Regions from separate parts of the Brenneria populi genome, predicted to be linked through region 2. Evidence: predicted binding sites of a transcription regulator. Region 2 holds the regulator's gene; each other region holds the start of a gene.
The links. Region 2 encodes CRP, which controls carbon source genes, mostly activating them, when cyclic AMP is high. Its sites were predicted from a motif close to ATGTGANNNNNNTCACAT; they were not measured.

Region 1 (10,517 bases), on a different contig from region 2:
GCAGCGACAGCAGCGGCAATAGCTCATAGCTTTGCCACAGCGGATGCACCTTATAGCCGGCGGAAATCATCAGCGACCCCATGGACGACTGGTGCATGGTCGGCAATAGCGCGCCCAGGGCGATAATAAAAAACATCACCTTATTTAATCGCTTGAGCGACACTTTCCAGCCAAAGCGTTCGCACACCACCGGCGCGAACTCCAGCGCCATCACACCGATATAAATCGTCATGCAGACCGCGGTTTCGAACAGCACGGATGAGGTATTAAAGAAACCCGGGATATAGAAATAGGGCAGGTTCCAGTAACGGCCGACATCGATGGTGATCGACAGGCCGCCCAGCGAGTAGCCGAACAGACTGGCCAACAGCGCCGGACGCACCAGCGGGTGGTACTCCCCGCGGTTAAAAACATAGACGGCCCAGGCCAGCGCCCAGCCGCCGCAGGCGAAACCAGTGCCGACCAGCAGGTCGAAGGCGATCCAGATCCCCCAGGGATAGCCCCCGTTTAGCGCGGCGACCGACCCGATGCCGAACACCAGACGTTTGACAATCAGCAGCGCGCACAGCATGACAAACGGCGCCAGCAACATCACCGGCCAGCTGACCAGACGTCCCCCCAATGGACTCGCTTTATGCGCCGTCATGATCGTTCTCCTGTTTTTTACCCGCCTGCGCGTCGTCGTGATCCAGCCGGTCCGCGCGGGTATTGCGATGCACCAGTACGGAGAGGCCCGCCAGTACCGCCAACGGCAGGACCATCCCCTTGTACAGCGTGTGCTGAATATGCTCGGAACGCGCGCCGGTAGAGAGTTCGGCCAGCTCCGGCAGATCGAGATTCTGATAAGGCACGCCCGCCAAAACCAGCACCTGCGTCCCGCCCGCCTCTTTCTCGCCATAAACATACTGGTCGTATTTGGGCACGGTATGGAGATACGTATCCTTCTTGGCCAACGTCTGGCGCGGATAGCGATATTCCTCCCCCGCCTGCAGGGAGAGCCGGTGTTTCGCCTCCGCCAGCAGCGCTTCGCGGGTGCCGAAAATAACCGCGCCGGTGGGGCAGACATCCACGCATCCCGGCAGGCCGCCCTTATCTAAGCGCTCCAGCCCCGGCTGATTGCAGAGCTCGCATTTATGCAGTTTGCCGAACGGATTCTCATAATCGTATTTGGGGATGTTGAACGGGCAGGCGACCATACAGTAACGACAACCGGTACAAACGCTGGCGTCGTAATGCACGACGCCGGTTTTTGGGTTTTTTTTCAGCGCCGAGACCGGACAAACCGAAACGCAGTTCGGATCGACGCAGTGCATGCACTGTTTTTTGATATAGGCGTAGCCGTTCTCAACCTGATCCTTGTTTTTACCGTCGCCTGAGCGCCACACCTGAATGATATTATTGGTGTAAGGGCTGAGCTTATCGTTGTTCGACCAGGCGGGATCGCCGCCGGCGTAGATTTTGCTGTCCGGCTTGTAGTCCAGCTTGTTGAGCTGCTGACATTCGCTGACGCAGGCCTGACAGCCGACGCACAGCGTCGAATCGTAAAGCATGCCTAGCGATCCGGGGATCGGCGGTTTATTGGTCGCCGCGGCCTGCCCCGCCAACGGCGTGCCGGCCAGCAACGCGCCGGCGGAGGCCAGCTTGAAAAAATTGCGTCTGTTCACGGCCTAACCCTCCCGTGGTGCGTTTCCAGCATCCTGCTGACTGTTTTTTTGCGCCGCCTGCTTTTGCTGACGCCCCAGCTCGCGCACCGCCATCAGACTGACGCCGCCAACCACGCCGAGCACGCCGCCGATTAATCCCGTAGCCGTGGTTGAGATATGGCCGCCTTCAGGGCTATGGACGTCCGGTTTCTCCACCCGCGGCGTCGGATTTTCCACGTTGGCCAACTGAAAAATGCCTTTGGTAAAACCGATGCCTTTCTCGTTGCAGCCATAGCAAGGATGCCCGATGCCGACCGGCCAAATGCCGCCGCCGACGTCGCAGAATTCCAGCGTCGGACAGTTGCCGTAGGTTTCCGGCCCTTTACAGCCCAGATGGTAGAGACACCACCCCTGCCGATGTCCTTCGTCGCCGAACTCTTTAGCGAAGCGACCGGCGTCAAAGTGCGGGCGGCGTTCGCAGTTTTCATGAATCAAGCGGCCGTAGGCAAACGTCGGACGGCCCTCGGCGTCAAGCGCGGGCGGACGCTGATAGGTGATGATATGCGCGACGGTCGCCAGAAAGTTGTGCGGATTCGGCGGACAGCCGGGGATATTAATCACGGTTTTCCCCGGCAGGACATCCTGCAGGCTGACCGCGCCCGTGGGGTTGCTGCCGGCGGCCGGAACGCCGCCCCAGGCTGAGCAAGAACCGATAGCGACGATCGCCGCCGCGTGTTCCGCCGTCTCACGGATATGCTCGACGATCGGCTTCCCCGCCACCATGCAGTAGATGCCGCCGTCTTTGATGGGGATGGATCCATCAACGACCAGAACGTATTTCCCTTTATATTGCTCAATAGCACGATGCTTATTTTCTTCCGCCTGTTCGCCGAAAGCGGCGGACAGCACTTCGTGATATTCCAGCGAGATGGTGTTCAACAGCAGATTTTCAATCGTTGGATGCGTCGCCCGCAACAGAGACTCCGTACACCCGGTACACTCTTGCGCCCCGATCCAGATAACCGGCGGACGCTGCGTAGAGCCTATCGACTGCGCGATTTCCGCGGCGGCGGAGTCCGCCAATCCCATTGATGCCGCCAGTGCTGCACATAACTTCATAAAATCACGGCGATTAATACCGTGATGGGAAATCATTAAATTTTCCCCACTCATTTTTTATTATTCTCCTGTAACCCGAACGGAGTAACACGCGATATGTGTGTGGGTATGGTAATGAGGAAGTTTATTTAACAGACTTGATCTTCATCAATCGTCAGGACAATAAGCGGTTTATTTCTTTTATAACTGTGACCTTATGCGTATGGGCTCTATTTAAAAGAAGGCGTTTTGTTTAAATGAGAAATAATCTCAATAGCCATCATAAATTATCCATGCGTTTATTTTTCGTTAGCTAAACCGATTAACCTCATCGGCCATCTCGGAAAACGACTAGCTTAATATTTTGATAAACATCAAAATTTCTCAAAACACATTATTTTAATTTATTTATTTCCTGGATTGACCATCTTTGGGACGGCGTACTCTTCGCCATAAGAAAAAATTACTTACTTTAGATTTTTTAGTTTAAAAATGGAGAGTGAAATAACTCGCATTTTAAATTCCCGTTTAAGGGCAATGCTTAACGAATAAATATCGGCGGATTATTTTTATCTGCGTAAAAAATATAAAGAATCATGAAAAATGTTAATAAAAAGACGGCATGGCTATCAGCCATGCCGTCCTGATTAAAACAGCACGAAGCGAATTAAGACCGTTATTGGATACCCTGGCTGCGCAGGTAATCCTCATAATTCCCGCTGAAATCGATCGTTTTGTTCGGCGTCATTTCAATAATACGGGTCGCCAGGGAGCTGACGAACTCCCGATCGTGGGAGACGAACAACAGCGTGCCTTCATACATTTCCAGCGCCATATTCAGCGACTCAATGGACTCCATATCCATGTGGTTGGTCGGCTCATCCATAACCAAAATATTAGGACGCTGCATCATCAGCTTGCCGAACAGCATGCGGCCTTTCTCGCCGCCGGACAACACCTTCACTTTTTTCTTGATGTCGTCCTGGCTGAACAGCAAACGCCCGAGTACGCTGCGCACCGCCTGCTCGTCATCGCTCCCCTGCTTCCACTGGCTCATCCAGTCAAACACGGTCAGCGCGTCGTCGAATTCATATTCGTGATCCTGAGCGTAATAGCCGATCTTCGCGTTTTCCGACCATTTCACCGTGCCGCTATCGGGCTGGAGATCGCCGACCAGGGTTTTCAGCAGCGTCGACTTCCCGATGCCGTTGGTTCCCAGGACGGCGACCTTCTCCCCGACCTCGATCATTAGATTAAGTTTGCTGAACAATAGTCCGTTATCAAACCCTTTCGCCAGCGCCTCCACCTCCAGCGCGTTGCGGAACAGTTTCTTATCCTGCTCGAAGCGAATAAACGGATTCTGACGGCTGGAGGCTTTCACCTCTTCCAACTGAATTTTATCGATCTGGCGGGCGCGCGAAGTCGCCTGCTTGGATTTGGAGGCGTTGGCGCTAAACCGGCTGACGAACGACTGCAACTCGGAGATTTGCGCTTTCTTCTTGGCGTTGTCCGCCAGCAGGCGCTCGCGCGCCTGCGTCGCCGCCGTCATATATTCATCATAGTTACCGGGATAAATACGCAGCTCGCCGTAGTCCAGATCCGCCATATGGGTACACACCATGTTCAGGAAGTGGCGGTCATGGGAGATAATGATCATGGTGCTGTTACGGTCGTTCAGCACCTGCTCCAGCCAACGAATGGTATCAATATCCAGGTTGTTGGTCGGTTCATCAAGCAGCAGGATATCCGGATCGGAAAACAGCGCCTGCGCCAACAGAACGCGCAGTTTCCAACCGGGCGCCACCTCGCTCATCGGACCATAATGCTGCTCCAAAGGAATACCGACGCCCAACAGCAGTTCTCCGGCTCGCGCTTCCGCGCTGTAGCCGTCCATCTCGCCATACTGCACTTCCAGATCGGCGACTTTATAGCCGTCGGCCTCGCTCATCTCGGCCAGCGCGTAAATGCGATCGCGCTCTTCTTTCACCGCCCAGAGCTCGGCATGCCCCATGATGACGGTATCCAGCACGCTGTACTCTTCGAAAGCGAACTGATCCTGACGCAATTTCCCCAAACGCTCGTTGGGATCGAGGGAAACATTGCCGGAGCTGGGCGCCAGATCGCCGCCCAGTATTTTCATAAAGGTGGATTTACCGCAGCCGTTGGCGCCGATCAGGCCGTAGCGATTACCGCCGCCGAATTTAACTGAAATGTTTTCAAACAATGGCTTACTGCCAAACTGCATCGTGATATTGTTGGTACTTAGCACAGAACTTACTCAAGTCAGAATGTGATGTTGGCCGCATTATGCCACAAAAGCCCCCTATAATCGCGGTAATGCCGATCGTTTAAGTATCGAGATACACGGGGCGACCACAGGGGTGAGGCGTCCCTACGGGAACCTCCCCCTGTGTTTCCCCTAAAAATCGGCTTAAGTGAACAGCACTACCCATAATCGCGGCCAGCTGTGCGCGAGATTTAACCCGGGATTGCCATCGACATGAAGAAACGGCGTGCGAAGCGAAAGACAACGCGCTGATTTACAGCCATAATTAGCGATCTCATCATCTATGCCCCTGGATTTCATCCCGCGTCCATAAGCGCGATTTGAAAAATAGCGGGATGTCAGGAAAGAGTGCCTTATGCCACAACAGCGACGCTTTAAACAAATCGACGTATTTACCCGGCAGCCGCTCAAGGGGAACCCTTTGGCCGTCGTTCTCGACGCCGACGGCCTGAGCGACGAACAGATGCGCAATATCGCCCGTTGGACCCACCTGTCGGAAACCACCTTTGTCGTGCCGCCAACCAATCCGCTGGCCGACTACGGCGTGCGCATCTTTACCCCTGAGCAGGAGCTGGCGTTTGCCGGGCACCCAACGCTGGGTACGGCGCACGCGCTGCTGGAGTCGGGCTTTCCGACCAAATCCCCCGGGCAGATTATCCAACAAAGCGGCATCGGCCTGGTGCCGATCAATATTAATGACGACGACTCGCTGGCTTTTCACGTGCCGCCGGCCACCATCGAGCCTTTTGATGCCACCCTCACCCCCTTGCTGGAGCGCACGCTCGGCAGCGCCAGAATAGATAAGCGCTACGCCCCGGCCACGGTGCGTATGGGCATAAGCTGGCTGATGATACGCATGGACGACGCCAGGAGCTGTCTGGAGGTCGCGCCGGACGCGCAATCGCTGGCCGATTTGCAGGCGGCCTGCCGCATCAACGGCATCGCCGTCTACGGGCCGCACGACAACGCCATTCCGACGGATTACGAAGTCCGCACGTTTTATATCGAGCTGGGCCACATCAAGGAAGATCCGGTCACCGGCAGCGCCAATGCCTGTCTGGCCTGTATTCTGCGCCAACAGCACTACCCGGATAGCGACGCCTCGCAACAGCTTGATTACCGCGTTAGGCAAGGCACCAAACTTCAGAGCGACGGCCGGATATCCGTGGTATATCTGAATGACGAGCCTTGGGTCGGCGGGCATAGCGTAACCCTTATTGACGGTACGCTGCGGGTATAGGATTTAACAGCCGGATCGGGCATACGGCCACATATGGCGACAATGAATAATAGATCGGATACAGGAGAGGACCGCGTGAGAACGCTTAGTGAACTACATCATCCGCCGCATCTGCATTTAACCCTGCAAGAGGAGAGCGATGCCGATGCCCTTTTCTCCCTGGTGCAACAAGAGAAATCGCGTCTGCGTCTTACCCTGCCCTGGCCGGATTCGGTAACCTGCGTCGCGGATACGCTGAACACGATAAGGGCGAACCGCAGCGAGTTCGCCGCGGGCGCCGCCGCGGTCTACATTATCCGCTGGGACGGGGATATTGCCGGTATCGTCTCATTCAATACGATCAGGGACCAAGAAGGCGTGATTGGTTATTGGATCGCCGCACCATTCGAGGGCAAGGGCATTGTTTCGTTAGCGGTGCGAACCATGGTGAATGCCTACATTAACGCAGGCGTCTTGAATAAGTGCGTTATTAGGGCCTCGGTAGCCAACCCGCGCAGCAACGCGCTGGCTCAGCGGATTGGCTTTCGTTTTCATCACCAGCGCAAAAACGCCGAGAAAATCGGCGATCGCTGTTTCGATCAGAATGTTTATTACTACCAGCCATAAAGCGCGGCGGTAGTTACGCATCGCCAACGCTTATCGGCCGGCGGCGTAACCGGAGCGCTCTGCGCGCGGCCTTTCTGCGCGCGCGGAATGAATGCCGGACTGCGGCGAATATCAGCCGCGGCCGGCGCGCCATCGTTAGCGTCTGGCCAACAACAGCCCGAGCACCAGACCGACGGTGGCCCCGATGCCGATGCCATGCCAGGGCTTGTCATGTACGTAAATATCCGCCTTATCAGCGACCTGTTTGGCCCGGGCATAGTAACTGTCGGTCGCGCCGATTCTGGTTTTCACCTCAAGCAGCGCTTTTTCAGCCTTGGTCTTCAATTCAAGATAGGCTTTATCCGCCTGATCGCCGGAATAGCGCAGTAATTCATCCAGCGTGTCGGACAAAAGCTTCAGATCGTCATCGACGCCAATCTCTTCAGGCTGTTTTTTTGCTTCCGCCATACAATACTCCCGTTATGAATGAAACATAATTGTCTTATTAACTATAGACAATTTTGCGTATCTATTATGGCGTTTAAGCACGGACCATTCCTAAAGCGGCGGACGTTGCATCGCGTAGCGCCGCGGGAAAGAAAAAAACCGCCGCAGGCTCATCACCCGCGGCGGTTTTCGTCACGCCCGTCGGACTAAGCGGCTACATCATGGGCTGGGCCAACTGAACCAGCGAGATCAACGGCTGCGGGTAAACCCCCAAGACCAGCACCGCGATGGCCGAAATCAGCACCACCACGCCGCCCGCCGTCAGCGCCCAGTTGCTGGGCGTATCGCGCTGCAGCTCTTTAGGCGCGTGCAGATACAGGCTGACCATGGTGCGCAGATAGTAATAAAGACCGATGGCGCTGCCCACCACGACGGTAACGGTCAGCCACCACAGCTCGGCATTGACCCCCGTCGCCAGCACATAGAACTTGCCGAAGAAGCCCAGGGTCATCGGAATACCGGCCAGAGACAGCATCATCACCGTCATCACCGCGGACAGAATCGGCTTATGCCAGAACAGGCCGCGGTAGGAGAACAGCGACTCGGCGTCCGGGCCGCTATAGGGGCTGGACATCAGGCTGACCACGCCAAACGCGCCGAGGCTGCTGAACAGGTAGCCGACCAGATAAACCCCGACGGTTTCCAGCGCTAGCTGATGGCTTTGCACCGCGATCAGCGCCACCAGCAGATACCCCATATGCGCAATGGACGAGTACCCCAGCAGCCGCTTGATGTTATTTTGCGACACCGCCATCAGGTTGCCGAACAGAATGGAAACAAAGGCGATAACGCCGAGCGCGATCCTGACGGATTCGCTGTCGACCAGCGGCGCGTTGAGGAACAGACGCATCACCGCGCCGAAAATGGCGATTTTGCTGGCGGTCGCCAGAAAGGTGGAGACCGGCGCCGGCGCGCCTTGATACACGTCGGGCGTCCACAGTTGGAACGGCGCCAGCGACAATTTAAAGCCGATGCCGACCATCATCATCCCCAGCCCGGCCAACAGCAACGGTTCATGGATATGAAGATCGCTCAGGCTCCGCCCCAGGCTGGCGAACGTCAGGCTGCCCGAATCGGCGTACAGCAGCGCCATGCCGAACAGCAGAAAAGCGGAGGACGCCGCCGACAGCAGCATGTACTTGATGCCGGCTTCCAGCGAACGCTTCTGGCGAAATGCGTAGCTGGCCAGCCCGAACAGCGGCAGCGAAATCAACTCAATGCCGATGAACAGGGACGCGAGGTGATTGGCGCTTGCCAGCAGAATCCCCCCCAGAGCGGCGATCAGCACCAGTAGATAAAACTCGTCGCGGTTGTCCGGGAAACCTTCCAGCCACGGATAGGCGAAGGTACTGGTCGCCAGGCTGGCGAGCAGCACCAGTCCGGTATAGAACATGGAGAAACCATCGACCCGCAGCAGCTGCGTCACGTCCGTCGGCTCAACCTGCGCGACGAAGTACAGCGACAGCAGCGCGATATTCAGGCCGATGACCGTCATGGTTGCGTTGACAAAATGGTTGCGTCGCCACGCAATGCACAGCATCACAACCACTACCGTCAATCCGACGATCAACAGCGGCGACAGCGCGATTAGTTGTTGAAGAGTTATTGTCATGGCGAATTACGGCCTTGTTGTTGAAATTATTGAATCTGGAGCAGACGACATAAACCACTGCTGAATATTGGACATCGCCGCGCTGGAGGTATCCAGAACCGGCTGCGGGTAAACCCCCAGCAACACCAGCAGCACCACCAGCAGCATCACCAGGGAGAGCTCGCGCGCCGTCATGCCCGGCAGCGGCTGATCCGACCGGGGCGCGCCGTAGTAGGCGCGCTGCATCATGATCAGCGAGTAGACCGAGGCGAATACCAGACCGAACGTGGAGATCACGGTAATCACCGGCACCACCTGATAGCTGCCGAACAGCATCATGAATTCGCCGACAAAGTTACCGGTTCCCGGCATACCCAAGGTCGCGACGGCGAAGAACAGGGAGATCGCCGGCAGGTATTTAAGGCGCGCCCACAGTCCCCCCATCTTGCGCATATCGCGCGTATGCAGGCGTTCGTACAGCTGGCCGCACAGAATAAACATGCCGGCGGCGGAGAGCCCGTGGGCGATCATCTGAATAACCGCCCCTTGGTAGGCCAGGTGGTTGCCGGAGTAGATGGCGACCATCACAAAGCCCATATGGGAAACCGAGGTATAAGCGATCAGCCGTTTGATATCGCTCTGATTGAAGGCCATCCAGGCGCCGTAGAAAATGCCGACGACCCCCAGCCACATCGCGATGGGCGCGAACTCGTGGGAAGCGTTCGGAAACAGCGGCAGGCTAAAGCGCAGTAAGCCGTAAGCCGCGGTTTTCAGCAGGATGCCGGCCAGGTCGACCGAACCGGCCGTCGGCGCCTGACTGTGAGCATCCGGCAGCCAGCCGTGCAGCGGCACCACCGGCATTTTGACCGCAAAGGCGATAAAGAAGCCGAGCATCAACAGATATTCAACGCCGCGGGACATCGGGGTATCGAGCAGCTTCTCATAATCGAAGGTCCACTCGCCGGTCGCGGAATAATGTACGAAGACCAGCGCCAGGATCGCTATCAGCATCACCAGCCCGCTGGCCTGGGTATAGATGAAGAACTTGGTCGCGGCGGCGATGCGGGTTTTGCCATCGGAGCCTTTATGTCCCCACAGCGCGATGAGGAAATACATCGGCACCAGCATCATCTCCCAGAAGAAGAAGAACAGGAACATGTCGATGGCGAGGAAAACGCCGATTACCGCGCCCAGGATCCACAGCAGGTTAAGGTGAAAAAAGCCCTGATTGCGCTGCTCTTCCCGCCACGAACAGAGGATCGCCAGAATCCCCAGCAGGCCGGTCAACACCACCATCAGCACCGAGAGTCCGTCCAGCGCCAGATGGATATTGATGCCGAACCGCGGGATCCACGGCGCATTGAACTCGGCCTGCCACTGCGGCAGACCGTCAGGCGTCGCCAGAGAATAGCCACCTTGCAACCACAGTTGCAGAGATAGCGCCAGAGTCAGCCCCATCGCAATCAACGCGATCCAGCGCGGCACCTGCGAGCCCAAACGCTCGAACTGCCAACACAGCAGACCGCCGATAAAGGGGATAAGAATTAGCCAAGGTAGTAGCATGGC
Region 2 (10,517 bases):
TCCGAGCGGCGCACCCGGTTAATACGGGCCAACGCATAGAGCACCGTGCCTTTTACCGCCACCAGCGCCAAGACGGCAATCAGCACTTTTACGATATGGACATAGAGAACGCCCAGATTTAACGCCATACCGACGGAGATGAAAAACAGGCCGAGCAGCAATCCCTTAAACGGCTCGATGGCGATTTCCAACTCATGCCGGTATTCGCTTTCAGCCAACAGCACGCCCGCAATAAAGGTGCCCAGCGCCATCGAAAACCCTAACGCCTCCATAAACAGCGCCGACCCCAGCACCAGAAGCAGAGCGGCGGCGGTAAAAACCTCCCGAACTCCGGAAGCGGCGATAAAGCGGAATAGCGGACGCACCAGATAGCGGCCGCCGATCAGCATACCGGCAAAGGCCGCGACCTTGAGCGCCACCCGGCTCCAGTCGTCAATCTCGCCTTGCGCCCCCGCTAGGATCGGCACCAGAGCGAGCGCCGGAATCACCGCCAAATCCTGAAACAGCAGGACGGAAAAGCCCAATTGCCCGGATTCGTTGCGATTCATCCCTTTCTCGCGCATCAGTTGCAACGCCATCGCCGTCGACGACATCGCCAGCCCGACGCCGCCAATCAGCGCCGACTGCCAGGAAAAGTTCGTCAGATAGAGCGCACCCCCCAAGACCAGCGCGCTCAGCCCGACCTGCGCGGCACCGACGCCGAAAATAGAGCGCCGCAGCGTCCACAGTTTTTTCGGATTCAGCTCCAATCCGATGATAAACATCAGAAAAACCACGCCAAGTTCGGAAAAGTGCAGAATAGCGTCAACGTCGCGGATAAAGCCCAATCCCCAGGGGCCGATGGCGATCCCGGCGATCAGGTAACCCAATACGGCGCCAATGCCCATACGCGCGGCGATCGGTACGGCGACCACCGCCACAAACAGGAACAGAACGCCGGCGGTAAGCAGCGCGGAGCTTTCCATATCAGCGCACCTCGGGAGCGAAAGGGGCCGCCAGCCACTGGGCGTAAGCCAGTTCGTGGCTGGACAAGACATCGGGCGGCAGACGGCGCGCGCAATAAACGATCATCGGTTTAATCCAGTGCATGCGGCACAGCGACGCGGTCATTTCGAACGGCCGCAGAAAATCTTCCATCGGATAATGATTTTTCCCCCCGGAGCGGTAGGCCTCTTCCGGTTCGCCGGTGGTAATCACCGTGCGCCAATGCTTCCCCGCCAGCGCGTTGCCGCCGACGCCATTGGCGAAACCGCGCGATAATACCCGGTCAAACCACTCTTTCAGTAAAGCCGGACAGCCATAAGTATAAAACGGGTGCTGGAAGACAATGATCTGATGTTCGCGCAGCAGCTGCTGTTCATGATAAATATCGATGAAAAAATCAGGATAGTGAGCGTACAGATCGTGCACGGTAACATGATCCAACTGCCGCGCCGGTTGCAGTAAAACCCGGTTTGCCACCGAGTCCTGTGATTCCGGATGGGCATACAGCAGCAGGATCTTGGGTGGCTGCGACATCATTCCCCTCCAAAGCGTCGTCATGGTTGCCTTTTTCCGCTACCATGCAGCGCAACGACTAAAAAAACAGGGCGCAATTGCTAATGTCGATCGTTTAAGCATCGAGATACGCGGGGCGACCACCGGGGTGAGGCGTCCCTACGGGAACCTCCCCCGGTGTTTCCCCTAAAAATCGGCTTAAGTGACCCGCATTCGGCGCAATTACTCCTGATATCAAGTCAATAACTTAACATATTCTGAACATATGGCGCTTTATGATTGTATTCTCCTCGCTGCAAATTCGACGTGGTGTACATGTTCTACTGGATAACGCAACCGCGACGATTAACCCGGGCCAGAAAGTCGGATTGGTCGGCAAGAACGGTTGCGGTAAATCTACCCTGTTGGCGTTACTGAAAGGTGAAATCAGCGCCGACGGCGGCAGCGCCACGTTTCCTCAGGGATGGGCCCTGTCCTGGGTCAATCAGGAAACCCCGGCGCTGGATGTGGCGGCGCTTGATTACGTCATCGACGGCGACCGGGAATTCCGCCGGCTTGAGGCGGAGCTGCGACTCGCCAACGAAAATAACGACGGCCACGCCATCGCCACGCTGCACGGCAGGCTGGATGCGATTCAAGCCTGGACGATTCAGGCCAGAGCCGCTAGCCTACTCAACGGTCTCGGTTTCTCGCAGCCGCAATTGCAGCAGCCCGTCAGCGCCTTTTCCGGCGGCTGGCGCATGCGCCTCAACCTGGCTCAGGCTCTCATCTGCCGCTCCGATCTGCTGCTGCTTGACGAACCCACCAACCATCTCGATCTGGATGCGGTCATCTGGCTGGAGAAATGGCTGAAAAGCTACCCGGGAACCCTGGTGCTGATTTCGCACGACCGCGATTTTCTCGATCCCATCGTGAATAAAATATTGCATATCGAGCAACAAACGCTCAACGAATACACCGGCAACTACACTTCGTTCGAGCGGCAACGCGCCACCCGACTGGCGCAGCAGCAATCGCTGTATGAGCATCAGCAGGAGCGCGTCGCCCATCTGCAGCACTATATCGATCGCTTCCGCGCCAAAGCCACCAAGGCCAAACAGGCGCAAAGCCGGATAAAAATGCTGGAGCGCATGGAGATGATCGCCCCGGCGCACGTGGACAACCCTTTCCGCTTCAGCTTTCGGGCGCCGGAGTCGCTACCCAACCCGTTGCTTCGCATGGAGAAAGTCAGCGCCGGCTACGGCGACAGGCTGATTCTGGAGTCGATCAAGCTGAATCTGGTGCCGGGTTCGCGCATCGGTCTGCTGGGCCATAACGGCGCCGGTAAGTCGACGCTAATCAAACTGCTGGCGGGCACGCTTTCGCCGATTCAGGGTGAGATCGGGCTGTCAAAAGGCGTGAAGCTGGGTTACTTCGCCCAGCACCAGCTGGAATTCCTGCGCGCCGACGAGTCGCCGTTACAGCATATGACGCGTCTGGCAGAGCGGGAGACCGAACAGCAGTTGCGCGATTATCTCGGCGGCTTCGGTTTTCAGGGCGACAAGGTGACGGAAATCACCGAACGCTTCTCCGGCGGCGAAAAAGCCCGGCTGGTTCTGGCGCTGATTGTCTGGCAGCGGCCAAACCTGCTGCTGCTGGATGAACCGACCAACCACCTGGATCTCGATATGCGCCAGGCGCTGACGGAAGCGCTGATCGATTTCGAAGGCGCGCTGGTGGTGGTATCGCACGACCGGCATCTGATTCGCTCCACCACCGACGATCTCTATCTGGTCCATGACCGCAAGGTCGAGCCTTTCGACGGCGATCTGGAGGACTATCAGCAATGGCTGACGGATAAGCAGCGTCAGGAGAGCGCCGCCGGCGAGGCGCCCAAAGAGAACGCCGCCAACAGCGCTCAGGCCAGAAAGGAGCAAAAGCGCCGGGAGGCCGAACTGAGGGCCCAAACGCAGCCCCTGCGCAAGCAAATCGCCCGGCTCGAACAGCAGATGGAGAAGCTGGGCGCGGCGCTGGAAACCGTCGAGGCCAGCCTGGCGGACTCCGGGATTTATGACGCCAGCCGCAAGGCGGAGCTGACGGAGTGCTTACAGCGGCAGATAAAGGCGAAAGCGGATTTGGAAGAGAGCGAAATGGCGTGGCTTGAAGCCCAGGAACAGCTAGAGCGGATGAATCGGCAATTCTCGTCCTCGTCGTAGCAGGCCGTTGGCGCAGGCCGGGAGGCGGCTTGCCTGCGCCGCACGGCTAATGCCAAATCAGCAACACGCAGGCCGCCGTCAGCAATCCCATAGAGACGTTGAAGGTAATCCAGGCTTTTTTACTGCGCAACAGGCGGCCGATCAACGTACCGAACCCGAGCCATATCGCGCCGGCGACCAGGTTCACCAGTACGATACCGAAGCTTATCGCCATTACCGAGTGGTGATATTCCGCGCCCGGCAGGCTAAAGCTGGCGACCGCCCCCAGCGCCATCAGCCAGGCTTTGGGATTGAGAAATTGCAGCAGCCAGCCCTGATAAAACCGAATAGGCCGCGGCGGCGCGTCCAGGGTTTCCAGCTTTTCATAAGCGGCGGTGGCGACTTTCCACGCCAGCCAAAGCAGATACAAACTGCCCAGCGCTTTCAGCGCGAAATGCAAAGAGGGATAGACCAGGATCAGACTGCCGACGCCGAATGCCACCAGCAATAAAATGCTCTGCATGCCGAACAGAATGCCCAACATCAACCACAGAGAACGCAAAAAACCGAAATTGGCGCCCGACGTCGTCAGCAACATATTGTTCGGACCCGGCGTAATGGCGGCGACCCAGAGAAAACCTAACATCGACAGAAACAAACTCAATTCCATGTAATGGGCGCTCCTCACCCCGAAGCAATTTTGCGGTTATATCCCCGTCATACTTCAAGTTGCCTATGCGTTGACGTCGTTGCCCGCCCCCGCGGGAGCGCCGCAGGCGGATTTGTCGCAGCAATGCCGCCCTCCTGCAACTCGAATTATTTAGGGTATAGTTGTAAAGCATGGACTGTTAAGCGGCGGCATTGAAGCTAACAGCGTGATATTGATTGCACAACATTTTTTCTGGACAAATATCGTGATCATTCCCTGGCAACAGCTCGAACCTGAAACACTGGAAAATCTCATCGAATCCTTCGTTCTCCGCGAAGGCACGGATTACGGCGAGCAGGAGCGGACGCTGCCGCAGAAGGTTGCCGACGTGCGCCGGCAGTTGGAGTCCGGCGCCGTGGCGCTGGTATGGTCGGAGCTGCATGAAACCATCAACATCATGCCCCGCGACCAGCTTAGCGCCGGCAGACATCACCTAAGCTGAAGGCCAAAAAGAAGATGCATCGGCATCATTAACCATGCTAACAATGGTAGAAACCTTTTCAGCCGACTGAAACCTTGTTTTTTGATGACGCGGCTCCGTGAAGCGCCGGAGCGAGCGTCACCATCATGGAGTGAAGCGCCTTATGTCACATAAGCACCCGATTATTGCGGTTACCGGCTCCAGCGGCGCGGGAACCACAACGACCAGCCAGGCATTCCACAAGATTTTTCAGCAGTTAAACATGCGCGCCGCCCGGCTTGAGGGCGACAGTTTTCACCGCTATACCCGTCCGGAAATGGATATGGAGATCCGCAAGGCGCGGGATCTCGGCCGTCATATCAGCTATTTCGGCCCGGAGGCCAACGACTTTAGCCTGCTCGAGCAATCCTTTATCGAATATGGTCAGCACGGACGAGGGAAAACGCGTAAATACCTTCATACCTACGATGAAGCCATTCCCTACAATCAGGTGCCCGGCACATTCACGCCGTGGGAGCCGATGCCCGAGCCGACCGACGTGCTCTTTTATGAAGGGCTGCACGGCGGCGTCGTTACCGCTCAGCACAATGTGGCGCAGCATGTCGATTTGCTGGTCGGCGTGGTGCCTATCGTCAATCTGGAGTGGATTCAAAAGCTGATCCGCGATGTGAACGAACGCGGCCACTCGCGCGAAGCGGTAATGGATTCGGTCGTTCGCTCCATGGAAGATTACATCTCCTACATTACGCCGCAGTTTTCACGCACCCATATCAACTTCCAGCGGGTTCCCACCGTGGACACCTCCAATCCGTTCGCGGCAAAATCGATCCCTTCGCTGGACGAGAGCTTTGTGGTGATCCATTTTCAGGGGCTGGATAATATCGACTACCCCTATCTGCTGGCGATGTTGCAGGGATCGTTTATTTCTCATATCAATACGCTGGTGGTGCCCGGCGGGAAAATGGGGCTGGCGATGGAGTTAATTATGGCGCCGCTGGTGCAGCGGTTGCTGGAAGGGAAAAAAATTCAATAGCCCGACGGATAGGCGCGGCATAACCCGTCGGGTCAATACCGCGCGACGTCGGCTCGGAGCGCTACGCCAACTCCCTGACTTCATGACTGTGGGTCACCTCCACCGCCTGGCTCAGCATCAGCGCCACCGAGCAGTACCGTTCCGCGGAGAGCGCGACCGCGCGCGCTACGGCTTTTTCGGTCAACCCTTTGCCGCTTACGATAAAATGCAGGTTGATATGGGTAAACAGGCGCGGCGCTTCCGCTTTCCGTTCTGACGTAAGCTTAACCTCGCAGTCGGCGACGTCATTACGCCCTTTTTGCAGTATCGATACCACATCGATCGCGCTGCATCCGCCAACCGACATCAATACCATTTCCATCGGGCTCGGCGCTTTATCCCCCGAATTGCCATCCATTAAAACCTGATGTCCGGAAGATGATTCGCCAAGGAATGTTAAACCTTCAACCCACTTCACTCGAGCCCGCATGGCGCCCTCCGCTAAAAATTTTTTGAAATTTTATATCGTTACTGTACAAAATCATCTGATAACCAGAGCTTTATCATGCTGAGGTGAGACAACACAAGACACGTCCTTCAAGCTGTGTTAAAAACAACAGCAGAATCTGCCTTATTCTGGACAAACTCAGATGCCGGGAGATGATGACGTCGCCAGATAAAGGCTTCAGTATATTCCCGGACGTCGCTCTGCCTACACTGAATTTGAACTTTTAACAGTAAATACGCCGTACAGGGAACTCTGAGCCCTGTGATTTGCGCAGTGACTGACAACAGAGGATGATATCGAATGGTTCTCGGCAAACCGCAAACAGACCCGACTCTCGAATGGTTCCTTTCTCATTGCCATATCCACAAGTATCCATCGAAGAGTACGCTTATTCACCAGGGTGAAAAAGCAGAGACGCTTTACTACATCGTGAAAGGCTCTGTCGCCGTGCTGATCAAGGATGAAGAAGGCAAAGAGATGATCCTTTCTTACCTTAATCAGGGCGATTTTATCGGCGAGCTCGGCCTGTTTGAAGAGGGTCAGGAGCGCAGCGCCTGGGTGCGGGCGAAAACGGCTTGTGAAGTCGCTGAAATTTCCTATAAAAAATTCAGACAGCTGATTCAGGTGAACCCCGACATTCTGATGCGTCTGTCTGCTCAGATGGCCAGCAGGCTGCAGGTGACGTCGGAGAAAGTCGGCAATCTGGCATTCCTTGATGTCACCGGGCGTATTGCTCAGACCCTGCTGAACCTGGCGAAACAACCGGATGCCATGACCCACCCGGACGGCATGCAAATAAAAATTACGCGTCAGGAAATCGGCCAGATCGTCGGCTGTTCACGTGAAACCGTGGGGCGGATCCTGAAAATGTTAGAAGACCAAAACCTGATCTCCGCGCACGGCAAAACCATCGTGGTTTACGGCACCCGTTAAGCCGCAATATGATTCGACGATAAAAAACGTGAGAGTATTCTCACGTTTTTTTCCGCACGTAGGGAATGACCCGTCAGGGCAGAACTTTCGCTGACTGGATCACAATCGGCTTGGTGGGCACATTCTGATAAGGGCCGACGTTTTCGGTTTGCACCTGGGCGATTTTATCCGCCACATCCATCCCTTTCACCACTTTACCAAACACCGCATAGCCGAAATCACGCTGCCCATGATCGAGGAACGCATTGTCCGCCACGTTGATAAAGAATTGGCTGGTGGCGCTGTCTTTTTGCGCCGTACGCGCCATAGAAATGGTGCCGCGCAAATTGCGCAAGCCATTATCCGCTTCGTTAACGATCGCCGGATTGGTCGCTTTCTGCTTCATGTCGCTGGTGAAGCCGCCCCCTTGAATCATGAAGCCGGGGATCACCCGGTGAAACGTCGTCCCGTTATAAAAGCCGCTATTAACGTACTCGACAAAATTCTTCACCGAAACCGGCGCTTTTTGATTATCCAGCGCCAGTTCAATATTTCCTGCCGACGTGGTCAGTAAAACATGCGTTGTGCCGGAAGCGGCAAACGCCGGAGAAAAAGCGGTGAGAGAAATAAAGGCTGCCGCCGCAACCAGAGTACGTTTGAGCATGAGAATTCCTTTTTGAAGAAATCGACTACAGAAAGCGTAGTGATTGTAAGTATCCGCACCCGCCAACGCCACCCATTTACTTTTTTTTACGTACGGAATGCCTACCGTAACCCATCATCAGATACCGTACGGCTTGATGCCGGCTTTATTATTAAGGCCTCGCAGTCCGCGCCGCGATCGTTGATGGGTAACGACACAAAGAGTCAGTGAATTATTATTCGACAGCCCATTGAAAAAACAGCATTTTCGCCTATATGATGGTCGCGGTCTGGAAAATGCGCGCCGCACGGTTACGGGAAATGGCGTTCAGGTCAAAGACAGCAGCGTAGCTTATCCAGCGTCGACGGCCGCGGCGCGACGGATAAGAGATCGCCATCGATATTGCTCTTCCGTATTCTGTCCCGGCGGCAGGCGGCTTTTATCAACCCTAATTATCAAGAGGCACCACATGGATTTCCTGCCAATATTCTGTCAGTTACGCGACAAGCACTGTTTGCTGGTGGGCGGGGGAGAAGTGGCGGAACGCAAGGCCAGACTATTATTGGATGCCGGAGCCATTCTTACGGTGAACGCCATCGGCTTCAACGACAAATTTATTCACTGGCAGCAAGAAAAGCGGGCGACCCTGGTTCAGGGATCGTTCGATCCCAAGCTGTTGACGGGCACATGGCTGGTCATCGCCGCCACCGACGATAGCGAAATCAACAGGCAGGTTTACGACCATGCCAGCCAACGGCAGATTTTCTGCAACACCGTGGATGACCCGCAGAGCGCGAGTTTCATTATGCCGTCCATCATCGACCGCTCGCCGCTGATGGTTGCCGTCTCTTCCGGGGGAAGCGCGCCGGTGCTGGCGCGTATACTGCGTGAAAAATTGGAAAGTCTTCTGCCGCAGCACCTTGGCAAGCTGGCCGCCTTTGCCGGAGAACTGCGTCAGCGCGTGCAAAGCCGCTTCAGAAAATCGGATACTCGCCGTCGCTTCTGGGAAAAACTGTTTATTCACGATCGGCTGCTGCAATCGCTGGCGAATGACGACGCCGCCAGCGTCCAGCGCCTCACCGAGCAACTATTTTCTGAACCGCTCGATGACAGAGGGGAAGTAACGCTGGTGGGCGCGGGCCCCGGCGACGCCGGGCTATTAACGCTGAAAGGCTTACAGAAGCTACAGCAGGCGGATATCGTGGTTTACGATCGCCTGGTTTCAGAGGGGGTGCTTAACCTGATAAGACGCGACGCCGAGCGTATTTTCGTCGGCAAACAGTCGGGACATCATTGCATTCCTCAGGAACAGATTAATCAGCTGCTGCAGGAAAAAGCGCTGGCGGGAAAACGGGTCGTACGGCTGAAAGGCGGCGATCCTTTCATATTCGGCCGCGGCGGCGAGGAGCTGGAGCATTTGCGACAGGCCGGAATCCCCTTCTCTGTGGTGCCGGGCATTACCGCCGCCTCCGGCTGTTCGGCCTATAGCGGCATCCCGCTGACGCACCGCAACTACTCTCAGGGAGTACGGCTAATCACCGGCCATGTCCAGCATGACGCCGAGCTTGATTGGGCCAGTCTGGCGGCCGAAAAACAGACGCTGGTGTTCTACATGGGCCTGCAGCAGGCCGATTATATTCAGCGAAAATTGATAGAACAGCAGCTTCCTGAAACCGTACCGGTGGCGCTGGTCGAAAATGGCACTTCCACGGCGCAGCGGGTATTCGCCGGGCAGCTGTCGCAGCTTGGGGAGCTGGCAAAACAGGCCGTTAGCCCGAGCTTAATCATTGTCGGTAATGTCGTCGGCCTCAGAGAAAAACTGAACTGGTTTACCCAGCCGGCAGAATAACCGCCGGGCGCTTTTGCTATCCGAACGCCGCCGGCCGCGCGGAGAGAAACAAGGATCGCGACGCGCCAGCGCACCAAAATAGATCGCAAAGCCAAAATAGTGCAACACATGCACTATTTTGGTTACCTCCCGGCGAACAGAGCGACTCTTCTCCCCTCGCCTTCCATCCCGGCGATCATTTTCCCATTAAATTCATATTATTTTATAAGCAAAATATATGAATAATTAGTCAGTCGCCGAATCAACAAAAAGTGGCCTGGATATTGCTTAGTTCCCTAAGTACTTCAACAGAATAGCAAAGCGATACCCGGCTGAAATCCCGCAGACCCGGTCTGGACATATCTCTCTGTTTGTCTCTGAAGAAGCTACCTATCCGCATCGTCGTTCCCGAACAGGGTGAGCGGTCCTCTGATCACAAAAAACGTTCTGTATCTATCGGTATCGGAACAATAAATCGTTGGGAGCTATCTGTGGAAGAAGTGACTTTCTGGCAACTCATCAGTTTTGGTGAAAATGGCTGGGGAAAATTATTACTGATCGGTATGGGCATGACGCTGGCGCTGGCGTGCGGCGGGTTTCTGCTTGGCGCGCTGATCGGCACGCTCGGCGCCTGGGCGAAAATCTGCGGCAACCGTCCCGCGCGCTATCTGGCTGACGCCTACACCACGATCGTACGCGGCGTGCCCGATCTGCTTATCATCTATTTGCTCTATTTCGGCGGCAGTTCGGCGTTAACCACGATCGCCAATCTATTCGGCAGCAATGAATTTTTGGGCCTTCCCGGTTTTGTCG
Region 3 (10,517 bases), on a different contig from region 2:
TGAGCGGCAGGACGCCGCGAAAGCCGGTGGCGCATCGGGCGCGTGCAGCGTCTTTACGAGCCATCCATTACCGCCGCTCATCGGACTTTGTCGGCAAACGCGGAACGGCGCTTAGTCTTATCGAGCATGACTTAGATTAATTTGTTTTTATCTCACCGCGGCCCCCCATAAGCGCCTGTTATATGGGCCTAAAGCGACCGGTCGGATCGTTTTCAAACAAGAATAATCATTTTCAATATCATTTAATTAACTATAATGAACCTAATTCTTACGCGGCGCTAACAAAAGCAGTGCCGCAATATTTTGTGTACTAGAATAATTGTGTACGATACCGCTTTTCAGTACTACAACATTTCGGTACTACAACCACGGAGATGCTAAACATGAGTTATTCACTACCATCCCTGCCCTATGCTTATGACGCGCTGGAGCCTCATTTCGACAAACAAACGATGGAAATTCATCACTCCAAGCACCATCAGACCTACGTCAATAACGCTAATGCAGCGCTGGAATCCCTGCCTGAGTTCGCCAAACTGCCTCCAGAGGAAGTGATCGCGCAATTGGATAAAGTGCCGGCGGAGAAAAAAACCGCTTTGCGTAACAACGTCGGCGGACACGCCAACCACAGCCTGTTCTGGAAAGGCCTGAAGCTTGGCACCACGCTGACCGGCGATCTGAAAGCCGCCATCGAGCGCGATTTCGGCAGCGTCGACGCTTTCAAAGAGAAATTCGAGCAGGCCGCGGCCACGCGTTTCGGCTCCGGCTGGGCCTGGCTGGTATTGAAAGATGACGGCAAACTGGCGGTGGTTTCCACGGCCAACCAGGATAGCCCGCTGATGGGCGAAGCCATTTCCGGCGCTTCCGGCTACCCGATCGTCGCTCTGGACGTGTGGGAACACGCATACTACCTGAAATACCAGAACCGCCGTCCTGACTACATCAAGGCGTTCTGGAGCGTAGTGAACTGGGACGAAGCCGCGAAACGCTTTGCTGAAGCGAAAAAATAATCCGCGCGCCGGAGAGCCGCCCGCGCTAATCCGACGTAACGCACAACCGGAATAACGAGCCGTTATTCCAAACGGCGGATCACTTAAGCCGATTTTTAGGGGAAACACCGGGGGAGGTTCCCGCAGGGATGCCTCACCCCGGTGGTTGCTCCGTCTACCTCGATATTTAAACGACCGGCATTAGCCGTTATTCCGGTTTTTTATCCTGCGCCCCCAGCCCGACGCCCTGCACGCGACGTTGAAAAGCGCTCCCGGCGCTGTTTTACCGCCTATTTCCCCCGCCGCGCGGCCATCCGAAATGTTAAAGCTTTATTGCTTATTGCCGATAATTCGTACGTGACTTTATCGTATGATTTTGATACCCGTCATACTTCAAGTTGCCTGTTCGTTGGCTTTATTACTCACCCCATCCGTGGGGCTCGCCCCGTTGGGGCCGCCGCAAGCGCTGTTCAAAAACGCTTTGGCGTTTTTGTCCTGCAACTCGAATTATTTAGGGTATATGCCGATACGTTGTACTTCACACGACATCTTAATGGCGCAGCTTTCCATGGTCGGCGGTATGAAATGTGATGCGGGCGCCGGAGGATGTATTCTGTTTATAAGATAATGGAAGAAAAAAATGGCGATAAAATTTGAAGATATCAACGTCGGTAAAAAATTAGGCTTAGGTTTCTTCCTGGTCTTAATAATGACGGTTATTATTGCCGGCGCAGGCGTCATGCATATCGAAGAGCTAAAAGAAAGTATTGATAAGGTAAATTTAAGTAATAATATCAATAACGAAATTAACCAGGCCAAATATTATCGCGTACGCTATAGCACAACTTATAATCCCGAAGATATACAGCAAAACAATGTCAGCATTGATAAGATCAACACCTATATCGCTCATGCCAAAGAAAAAAGCTGGCCGGAAAACATCAGCGCCAAATTTCCTCAGATAGAAAGTATGATTGCCGAATATCGGCAAAAGCAGCAGAGCTATATCGAGGCGATTAATAAAAAAGATAGCGTCAGGAAAAGCTGGAATCTTTCCGAAACGGAAGAACCATTAAAACAACTGGGCGCACAGCTCATTACGGACTACGCCACGCCGGCGCTGCAATTGCTGCTTTCCGATCTTAATTATAAATTGATGGCCGTACGCTACCACGTGCGCGGCTTATTGCTGTCGCGCGATGAGGAGGCGCAGGAAAAACTCGCCGCCGCGATTAAAGAGGCGCAAACCGCGCTGAACGCGCTGCACCAGCACCCGGATCTGTCGGCGCAGCAGAAGGAGACGCTTACGCCGGTCCTCGGCACGATGAGCGTTTATCAAGGGCGCGCGATGGCGTATATTCCCGCCTATCAGGAAGAGATGGCCGAAGCGCAGCAGATGCGGACTATCGCCGATCGGCTCAACCAGATCATCGAGTCCCTGCTTAACGAACAGCTACGGCTTACCCAGCATGATATCCGCAGCTCCGAGATCCAGATGGGCATCACCGCGCTGATTACGCTTCTGCTCGGGTTGCTGGTTTCCTGGTTTATCTCACGCCAGATTACGACGCCGCTGCACAATACGCTGGATATGGCCGAACGTATCGCCACCGGCGATCTCACCATGACCATCAATACCACCCGCCGTGATGAACTGGGCCAGCTCATCAGCGCCATGTCGAAGATGAACGCCAACCTGCATAACATGATCGATGAGATCCGCGTCGGCGTAAGCCAGATCTTCACCGCTTCCAGGGAGATCGTCGCCGGCAACACCGATCTCTCCTCCCGGACCGAGCAGCAGGCCGCCGCCGTTGAGCAAACCGCCGCCAGCATGGAGCAGTTGACCGCCACGGTAAAACAAAACGCGGACAATGCGCACCACGCCAATACGCTGGTGCTCAGCGCCTCCCAAACGGCGCAACAGGGCGGCGAGCAGGTGAATAACGTGGTGAAAACCATGACCGATATCGAGCACAGCTCCCGGCGTATCGCGGATATCACCTCCGTGATTAACGGCATCGCTTTCCAGACCAATATCCTGGCCCTGAACGCCGCCGTTGAAGCCGCCCGCGCGGGCGAGCAAGGGCGGGGATTCGCCGTGGTCGCCAGCGAAGTGCGCAATCTGGCGCAACGCAGCTCCCAGGCCGCCAAAGAGATCGCCAGCCTGATCGCCGAATCCGTCGAACAAGTGAGCAACGGGGCGGTACTGGTCGGCAACGCGGGTAAAACGATGAACGATATCGTCGCTTCGGTGACTCAGGTGCACAGCATTATGAGTGAGATCGCCACCGCTTCGGACGAACAGAGCCGGGGAATTACGCAGATCAATCAGGCGATCGTGGAGATGGACAGCACCACCCAGCAAAACGCCGCGCTGGTCGAGCAATCCTCCGCGGCGGCGGATTCGCTGGAAGAGCAGGCCGCGCTGCTGAAACAGGCGGTGTCCGTATTTCGTCTGTCAGGCACGCAGGACGACGACACGCCGTCCGGCATCGCGCTCTCCCGCCCGTCGCTACAGCTGAACGACAAGCGGTAACGTCCGCTGCCGCCGGCGCACTCCCGCGCTTTAATTGGTTATTCCCGCTAAGGCGGGAATCGCCGGCGGGGATAACGGAAAAGAAGCGGATAGCCTGCCGCTCAGTGCCGCACCGGCGGCTTAAAAGGGTTTCGGCGCGTAGCCCATCATCTCTTTTAACCCCATTTCGCGCCCCAGCGCCGTCATGGGGTGCACCACCACCAGTCCGCGGACGCTTTTCTTCAGCGCGCCCAGATTCGCCTGCTCTTTTTTGTCGATGGCGCGGCTGAAAGGCAGGCGAGTCAGCTTCTTCGCCTCCTGGCTGAGTTTCCGCTCCCGCGCATTGCGCAGCCGTTCGATTTCCGCCGTCAGCTTTTCGCACGCTGCCAGATTCAACGCCGTCGCTTCGGCGTCTCCCTGCTCAAGTAGGGCGACCTGTTGACGATTCAATTTATCCAATTGATCGCTAAGACGTTTAATTTCTGCTTTTTCCTGCTCTTTCATAACGTATCAACCTGTATAACGGGGGGATCATGCGGGGTGCAAGCATACACTAAACCCTATCGCAGGTGCAGTGCGGTGGGAATATCGGCTAAAAGGCTTTTTTCATGCTGATTTGGGAAATCAATTCCGTAAGCGATAACACCAGCGTGGAGCGGACCATCTGCTGATAACGCTGTTGCTGCATGCTAATCAGTAGGTCATCGGCGACATCTTCCCCGGCGGGAAGCGGCGGCTGCGCGGGCAACATGCCGACGCAGTGCAGTTCGCCGATCGGGCCAAGAATTTCATCATCGGTAAAACGGTAATGACGTCCGTCGTGCAACAACTCGTCGCTCAACGCCATCAGCAATTCCGCGTCCTCATACTCTTTACGGCCGATCATGCCCAGCCCGTAAATCAGCTTGAGGCGCACGCACAGATCCCCGAGCGGACCTGTGCCCATCATCAATGGTTCAACCGCATATTTAACGGCATAGTCATCCTTGCGGAACACTTGCAACATAAGAACACTGACCGCTTCGGCCAGTAAGTCGGCCGCCCGGAGCATAAAATCACGTACCGTGGATGCTGAATTGAGTGATTCAAGAACCCGGTTTTCAAACGCCTGTGTCTCTTCCATCGCTACTTCTCGTCCCGCTACCCGCACACAGATTATCTCCGACCCGGCGATGCTTTCTACCGGCGAATGCGGCGACGCCGGTTATACCCGGCATCGCCAGCTCCAAACATCAACGGTTATATACCCGTCATACACCGGCCCGGTCCGTAAAAGGCCCACGCGTCGCGTTGCGCAAAACGGTAACCTTGTGTCCCGCAACGCGAAGTATGTAGGATATAAACGTAATCAGGGATCACCAAGCAGAAACGATCCGCCCATTACCGCATGGCGTTATACACACTCACCGCCTGCGCGACAACTTTACTCTGCGCATCCAGACCTGAAATCTGCGCCAGCGCCGCCTGCGGTCCCTGTTTTTCCAGCAATGCGGCCAGTTCGCGCGCCTGCGGATCCTGTTCGCAACGGAAATGCATCGCGGCGGCGATACCGACGATTAGATTATCATGCGGCAAGAGGTATTCCAGCGTCCCCAGCAGCGGTTTGATCAGCCGGTCGCCGGCGCTCAGTTTACGCAAGGGCTGACGCCCCACGCGTTCGACGTCATCATGCAGGTAGGGGTTTTCAAAACGGCTGAGAATTTTATTGATATAGGCCGCATGTTTCGCCGGATCGAAACCGTAGCGTTTAATCAATACCGCGCCGCTCTCTTCCATCGCGCCTTTAACCACGGCGCGTACGTTAGGATCGAGGATGGCGTCGCGAATCGTCTGATGCTTAAGCTGCCGGCCCAGATAGGCGGTGATGGCATGACCGGTGTTTAGCGTAAACAGTTTGCGTTCGACAAAAGCCATCAGGTTATCGGTCAGCTCCATGCCCGGGATGGCCGGAGGCGTTCCTTTAAACTGCGTCTGGTCGACGATCCATTCACTGAAAGTTTCAACCGTCACGGCCAGCACATCGTCGCTGCCGGCTTCGGAAGGCGGTACGATACGATCGACGGCGGAATCGACGAAACCCACATGCTGCGCCACCCACTCTTGCCGATCGGCCGGCAGCAGCTTCAGCACATGCTGTTTCAGTTGGCTGGTGCCGCGCACCATATTCTCACAGGCGATAATATTCAACGGGCGCGCGTTGCCGTCCGCGTGGCGCTTCACCAGCCCCTGCGCGATGGCGCCGGCGATCTTTTCCAGAATTTGCGGCCCGACGGCCGTCGTGACCAGATCGACGTCGGCAATCAGCGCCGCCGCTTGCGGACTGCCGCTATGAACGGCGCTGACGTTGCTGACGGTATCAAGCCGCGTCTGCTCTCCCACGATGCGAACCTGATAGCTTTTGCGCTGGTTCAGCGCATCCAACAGCGGCTGATTCACGTCCGCGAAGGTCAGTTCGATATTGGCGTCGACCAACAGTTTACCGATGAATCCACGACCGATATTTCCAGCACCAAAATGTAATGCTTTCATTATGCTTTACCCTTTTAAAACAACATGCTGACAAGAGGCCGCCCGCGCGGGCGGCGTCACCGTAAACTCAGGCGCTCTTTGTGCCCGACAGCAGGTCGAGCACGTCCTGTACGTTCTGGGTATGCGCCAAACGCTCAATCACGGATTCATCGTCCAGTGCATTGGTCAGGCTGGTAATTACCTGAATGTGTTCGTTATTACGGGCGGCGATACCGATGACCAGGCGCGCGACCTCATCGTCGTTTTCGCCGAAACGCACGCCGTCGGGGTACTGGCAGAAAACCACGCCGGTTTTCAGCACCTGATCTTTGGCTTCGATCGTCCCGTGCGGCACCGCGATGGATTCGCCCAGATAGGTCGACGTCAGTTTTTCGCGCTCCAGCATGGCGTCGACGTAGGCAGGCTCGACGTAGCCCCCTTTCACCAGCTGTTCGCCGGCGAAACGGATGGCCTGTTCTTTGGTGGTTGCATGTTGGTTGAGGAAAACGTTGGCGGCGCCAAGCTGGAACAGCTTCGCCCCTTCGCCGGCGACATCCGGTTTGGCGGCCGCGGCTTCCGGCGCGGCGGGAGAGGCGCTGCCTTGCGCGGCGGTCAGGCGGGCGACCAGATCGCTATACAGCCGGCTATCAAGGAAGTTGGTCAGCGAGATATGTTGAGCCTGCGGCGCATGACGCAGCGCGCGCTCGGTAAGATCCCGGTGGGTAATCACCAGATCGACATCCGGCGGCAGGTTATTGATTGCGCAGTTGGTTACGGAAACATTTTTCAGCCCGGCGTCCTGCACTTTCTTACGCAGCACGCCGGCGCCCATGGCGCTGGAGCCCATCCCGGCATCGCAGGCGACGATGATTTTACGCACGGTGCTCAAATCGCCGCTGACGCCGACCTCGGCGCGATCCGCTTCTTTTGCCGACGATTTCAGCGCCTGCATACGACGGGTGGCTTCGCCAAGATCTTCCTCCGTTTTGTTTTTCGCGCTTTTCAGCAAAATAACGGAAACCACGAAAGACACCGCGAATGCCGCCACAATCGCTACGATATTGGCGAAGTAGGCGCCTTTTGGCGTCATAGCCAACACCGCCAGAATCGATCCGGGAGACGCCGGAGAGATCAAACCGCCGCCCAGCAGGCCGAGCGTAAACACGCCGGTCATCCCGCCGAGGATAACGGCGATAATAAGACGCGGATTCATCAGCACGTAAGGGAAGTAAATTTCGTGAATCCCGCCGAAGAAGTGGATGATGGCGGCGCCCGGAGCGGACTCTTTCGCGTTGCCGCGGCCGAAAAGCATATAGGCGATCAGCACGCCCAGGCCGGGACCGGGGTTCGCTTCAATCAGGAAGAAAATGGATTTGCCGGTTTCGGTCGCCTGCTGAATCCCGAGCGGCGAGAAGATGCCGTGGTTAATGGCGTTGTTCAGGAAAAGAATTTTTGCCGGCTCGACGAAAATGGAGGCTAACGGCAGCAGGCCGTTGCGCACCATCACGTTAACGCCGGCGGCCAACGCCTGAGAGAACAGTTCGACCAGCGGGCCGATGGCCAGAAACGACAGGATCGCCAACAGCATGCCGATAATACCGGCGGAGAAGTTGTTGACCAGCATTTCAAAACCGCTTTTTATTTTGCCGTCGACCAGGCCGTCGAAACGCTTAATCGCCCAGCCGCCCAGCGGGCCGGCAATCATCGCCCCCATAAACATGGGAATATCCGTCCCGGCGATCACCCCCATCGTGGTGATGGCGCCGACCACGCCGCCGCGTTCGCCGAAGACCAGGCGACCGCCGGTATAGCCGATCAGCAACGGCAGCAGATAGCTGATCATCGGCGCGACGAGTTTCGCCAGCGTTTCGTTAGGCAGCCAGCCGGTAGGAATAAATAGCGCGGTAATAATACCCCAGGCGATAAATGCGCCAATGTTGGGCATCACCATGTTGCTAAGAAAGCGACCAAAGTTCTGAACTTTGATCTTGATGTCTGGTGAAAGCATAAAAACACACTCCTATTGAACGCGCTGACAATGAGAGCGCGTGGTCATGATCGTGAGACGGAGTGAGCAATTTCCGTCCGCATCCCCGTATGCAGGTCGGACTCTAACATTCTGTTTTCACTTAGCAATCAGATGGAATTTTGTGATATAGATCACATTTCTGACACGCAAAATGGGCGCAAATAAGTGATGTTAATCACAAAAAAAGGCGTTTTTGTACAAAATTTGCGCATTTTGGGAGTAACGAAGATGTGATGCAAATCACAATTTCGTAACATGCATTTGTTCAATTTATGGGAGAGAAATCACAATTTATTTGCGATTGAATGGCGAATCGGACGGGCGAAACGCGCTATCGGTTAGTCGATCCGCGTAACGCGTTCATCAGGCGCGCGCAAAAAATAACGCCCGCTCCCGACGCGTCGAGAACGGGCGTTAGCATCGCCGGACGGCCGCCGTTAGCTTCCGTAGTAAGAGACGGTATACAGCGCCTTCATATCTTCCACTTTCGGATGGCCGGGATTGGTTAGCGTACAGGGGTCGTCCAGCGCATTCTGGCTCATGCGGTCGAGCACTTGAGTGAATTTATCTTCGCTGAAATCCACCTCGTCGCACTCGCGGAACGTATCGGGAATGTTTAGCCGATGATTCAGATCGCGGATGGCCTCGGCCAGATTGATAATGCCGAAACGCTTCTCAATCTGTTGATATTTATGGGTCCAGTGGCGATTAAACTGAATCACGTACGGTAGCATGATGGCGTTGGCCAGTCCGTGGGTAACGCCGAACTCGCCGCCGATCTTATGCGCCAGCGAATGAATGATTCCCAGGGAGGCGTTGGTGAAAGCGATCCCCGCCAGCGCGGAGGCGTTATGCATATGGAAACGCGCCTGCATATTGTCGGGGGAGAGGTAGGCGGTTTCCAGATTCTCGAATACCAGCCGAATCGCTTCCAGCGCGTAGGGGTCGGTAAACGAACTGGCGGCGGTAGAGACATAGGCCTCCAGCGCGTGGGTCAGCACATCCATCCCCGAATACGCCGTAATGTGCGGCGGACAGGTCGCCGGAATAGCCGGATCGAGAATCGCGATATCCGGCACCATATCCGACGCCACGATGGGGTATTTAATATGGCTTTCCGTATCCGTAATCACGGAAAATGCGGTGATTTCCGAAGCCGAGCCGCTGGTGGAGGGAATGGCGACGAACTTGGCCTTGTTGCGCAGCGGGGGCATCGCGCCGACGGGCAGGATATCCGCCAGCGTAAGATGCGGATGCTCATAGAAACACCACATGACTTTTGCCGCATCGATAGCGGACCCGCCGCCAATCGCCACGATCCAGTCCGGCTGAAATTCAAGCATCGCTTTGGCGCCGCGCTGCACCGTCGCCACGGAGGGGTTCGGCTCGACGTTGTCAATCAGCAGGCAATCCATCCCGGCCTGATTGAGCAGTTTCTCGGTCTGAGCCAAAAAACCATGCCGTTTCATCGAACTGCCGCCGGTAACGATCGCCGCCCGGCTGCCCCGCAGGGAGGTAAGCCGCGCCAGCGCATTTTCGCCGTAGGTGATATCACGCGGGATGGAAAAATTAATCGCACTCATAATGAACTCCTGTAATTAATAGTAAGCTATATAAAATAGTGCTACGGCAAACAGAGAGTCACGGTGCCATCGGGGGGGAAATCCCCGGCTTTACCCGTCGTATTTCAACTTGCACAATGCGGCGCCGGGTTTGCCGGCGCCTCCTGCAACTCGAATTATTTAGAGTATATTATTTTTATTCTTTTTCATTCCAGCCGTTCAACAACAGGACTGCGCCTCTGTCTGGTCATCAAGAGATTAAATACCTTTTTCCGCTGCATCTGCGTTGGCTCTATTATTCGCCCCATTTATGGATTTTCTCCTGCTGAGCCGGCGTCAGCGCGATTTCTTTACGTAAACCATATGCCTTGAAAAACAATTCATTGTTACTTAACTGAATTTAAAAATAATTATTCATTATTTTCTAGGAGCAAAAAAATACCCGACATCTTATTTAATCCCCTAGATTTTACGCCAGTAACTGACTGGGGAGACTGAAAAATCAGCCAGAAGCAGGTTGAACGCCGCCTACGGGGCGAGCAAGAACCAGCCTACCTGAAGTTTGAAAGATAACGAACATAACGCCTATTGGCATAAGCGCTGAATAACATCATGCTATTATTTTATTTCTACTCCCATTTAAACCAGGCATAGCCTGAATTTCTTCGCAGTATAACCGTGGCATCGGGTGATAATTGTGATCTTTATTCTATTTCATAAAAAATGAAACCGAATAAAACCAACACTTTTTTAGGGGGATAGTTAATTAAAACGGCATCATTGATATACGTAAAAATAACCGCAGGAATGTTGAAAATGTGGAATGTGAATTAATTATGTTCGTTAATAAAATGATGTTTAATTTATATTTACCTGTTAATCAATTAGCCCCAAAAGGCGTTTTCATCCGG

Region 1: a site for CRP is predicted at 5,030-5,047, ahead of VSX58_RS13295 (ABC-F family ATPase). Genes of this name have one in related genera too.
Region 3: a site for CRP is predicted at 8,164-8,181, ahead of VSX58_RS15920 (PTS mannitol transporter subunit IICBA). Genes of this name have one in related genera too.

Annotation. Positions count from the first base shown of each region.
Region 1 covers NZ_JAYWTM010000011.1:114,264-124,780, forward strand. Annotated here, with positions in the region: gene hybB (Ni/Fe-hydrogenase cytochrome b subunit) at 1-646, opposite strand, end outside; gene hybA (hydrogenase 2 operon protein HybA) at 633-1,664, opposite strand; gene hybO (hydrogenase 2 small subunit) at 1,668-2,816, opposite strand; gene VSX58_RS13295 (ABC-F family ATPase) at 3,418-5,010, opposite strand; gene VSX58_RS13300 (PhzF family phenazine biosynthesis protein) at 5,384-6,268, shown strand; gene VSX58_RS13305 (GNAT family N-acetyltransferase) at 6,311-6,874, shown strand; gene elaB (stress response protein ElaB) at 7,010-7,321, opposite strand; gene nuoN (NADH-quinone oxidoreductase subunit NuoN) at 7,515-8,972, opposite strand; gene nuoM (NADH-quinone oxidoreductase subunit M) at 8,979-10,514, opposite strand.
Region 2 covers NZ_JAYWTM010000014.1:141,322-151,838, reverse strand. Annotated here, with positions in the region: gene kefB (glutathione-regulated potassium-efflux system protein KefB) at 1-965, opposite strand, end outside; gene kefG (glutathione-regulated potassium-efflux system ancillary protein KefG) at 967-1,518, opposite strand; gene VSX58_RS14785 (ABC transporter ATP-binding protein) at 1,773-3,692, shown strand; gene VSX58_RS14780 (LysE family translocator) at 3,739-4,341, opposite strand; gene VSX58_RS14775 (YheU family protein) at 4,586-4,822, shown strand; gene VSX58_RS14770 (phosphoribulokinase) at 4,965-5,834, shown strand; gene VSX58_RS14765 (OsmC family protein) at 5,896-6,303, opposite strand; gene crp (cAMP-activated global transcriptional regulator CRP) at 6,622-7,254, shown strand; gene ppiA (peptidylprolyl isomerase A) at 7,328-7,897, opposite strand; gene cysG (siroheme synthase CysG) at 8,346-9,725, shown strand; gene VSX58_RS14745 (ABC transporter permease) at 10,196-10,517, shown strand, end outside.
Region 3 covers NZ_JAYWTM010000017.1:37,450-47,966, forward strand. Annotated here, with positions in the region: gene sodA (superoxide dismutase [Mn]) at 384-1,010, shown strand; gene VSX58_RS15900 (methyl-accepting chemotaxis protein) at 1,630-3,528, shown strand; gene VSX58_RS15905 (YibL family ribosome-associated protein) at 3,649-4,011, opposite strand; gene VSX58_RS15910 (MltR family transcriptional regulator) at 4,100-4,630, opposite strand; gene VSX58_RS15915 (mannitol-1-phosphate 5-dehydrogenase) at 4,888-6,036, opposite strand; gene VSX58_RS15920 (PTS mannitol transporter subunit IICBA) at 6,104-8,023, opposite strand; gene VSX58_RS15925 (iron-containing alcohol dehydrogenase) at 8,482-9,627, opposite strand.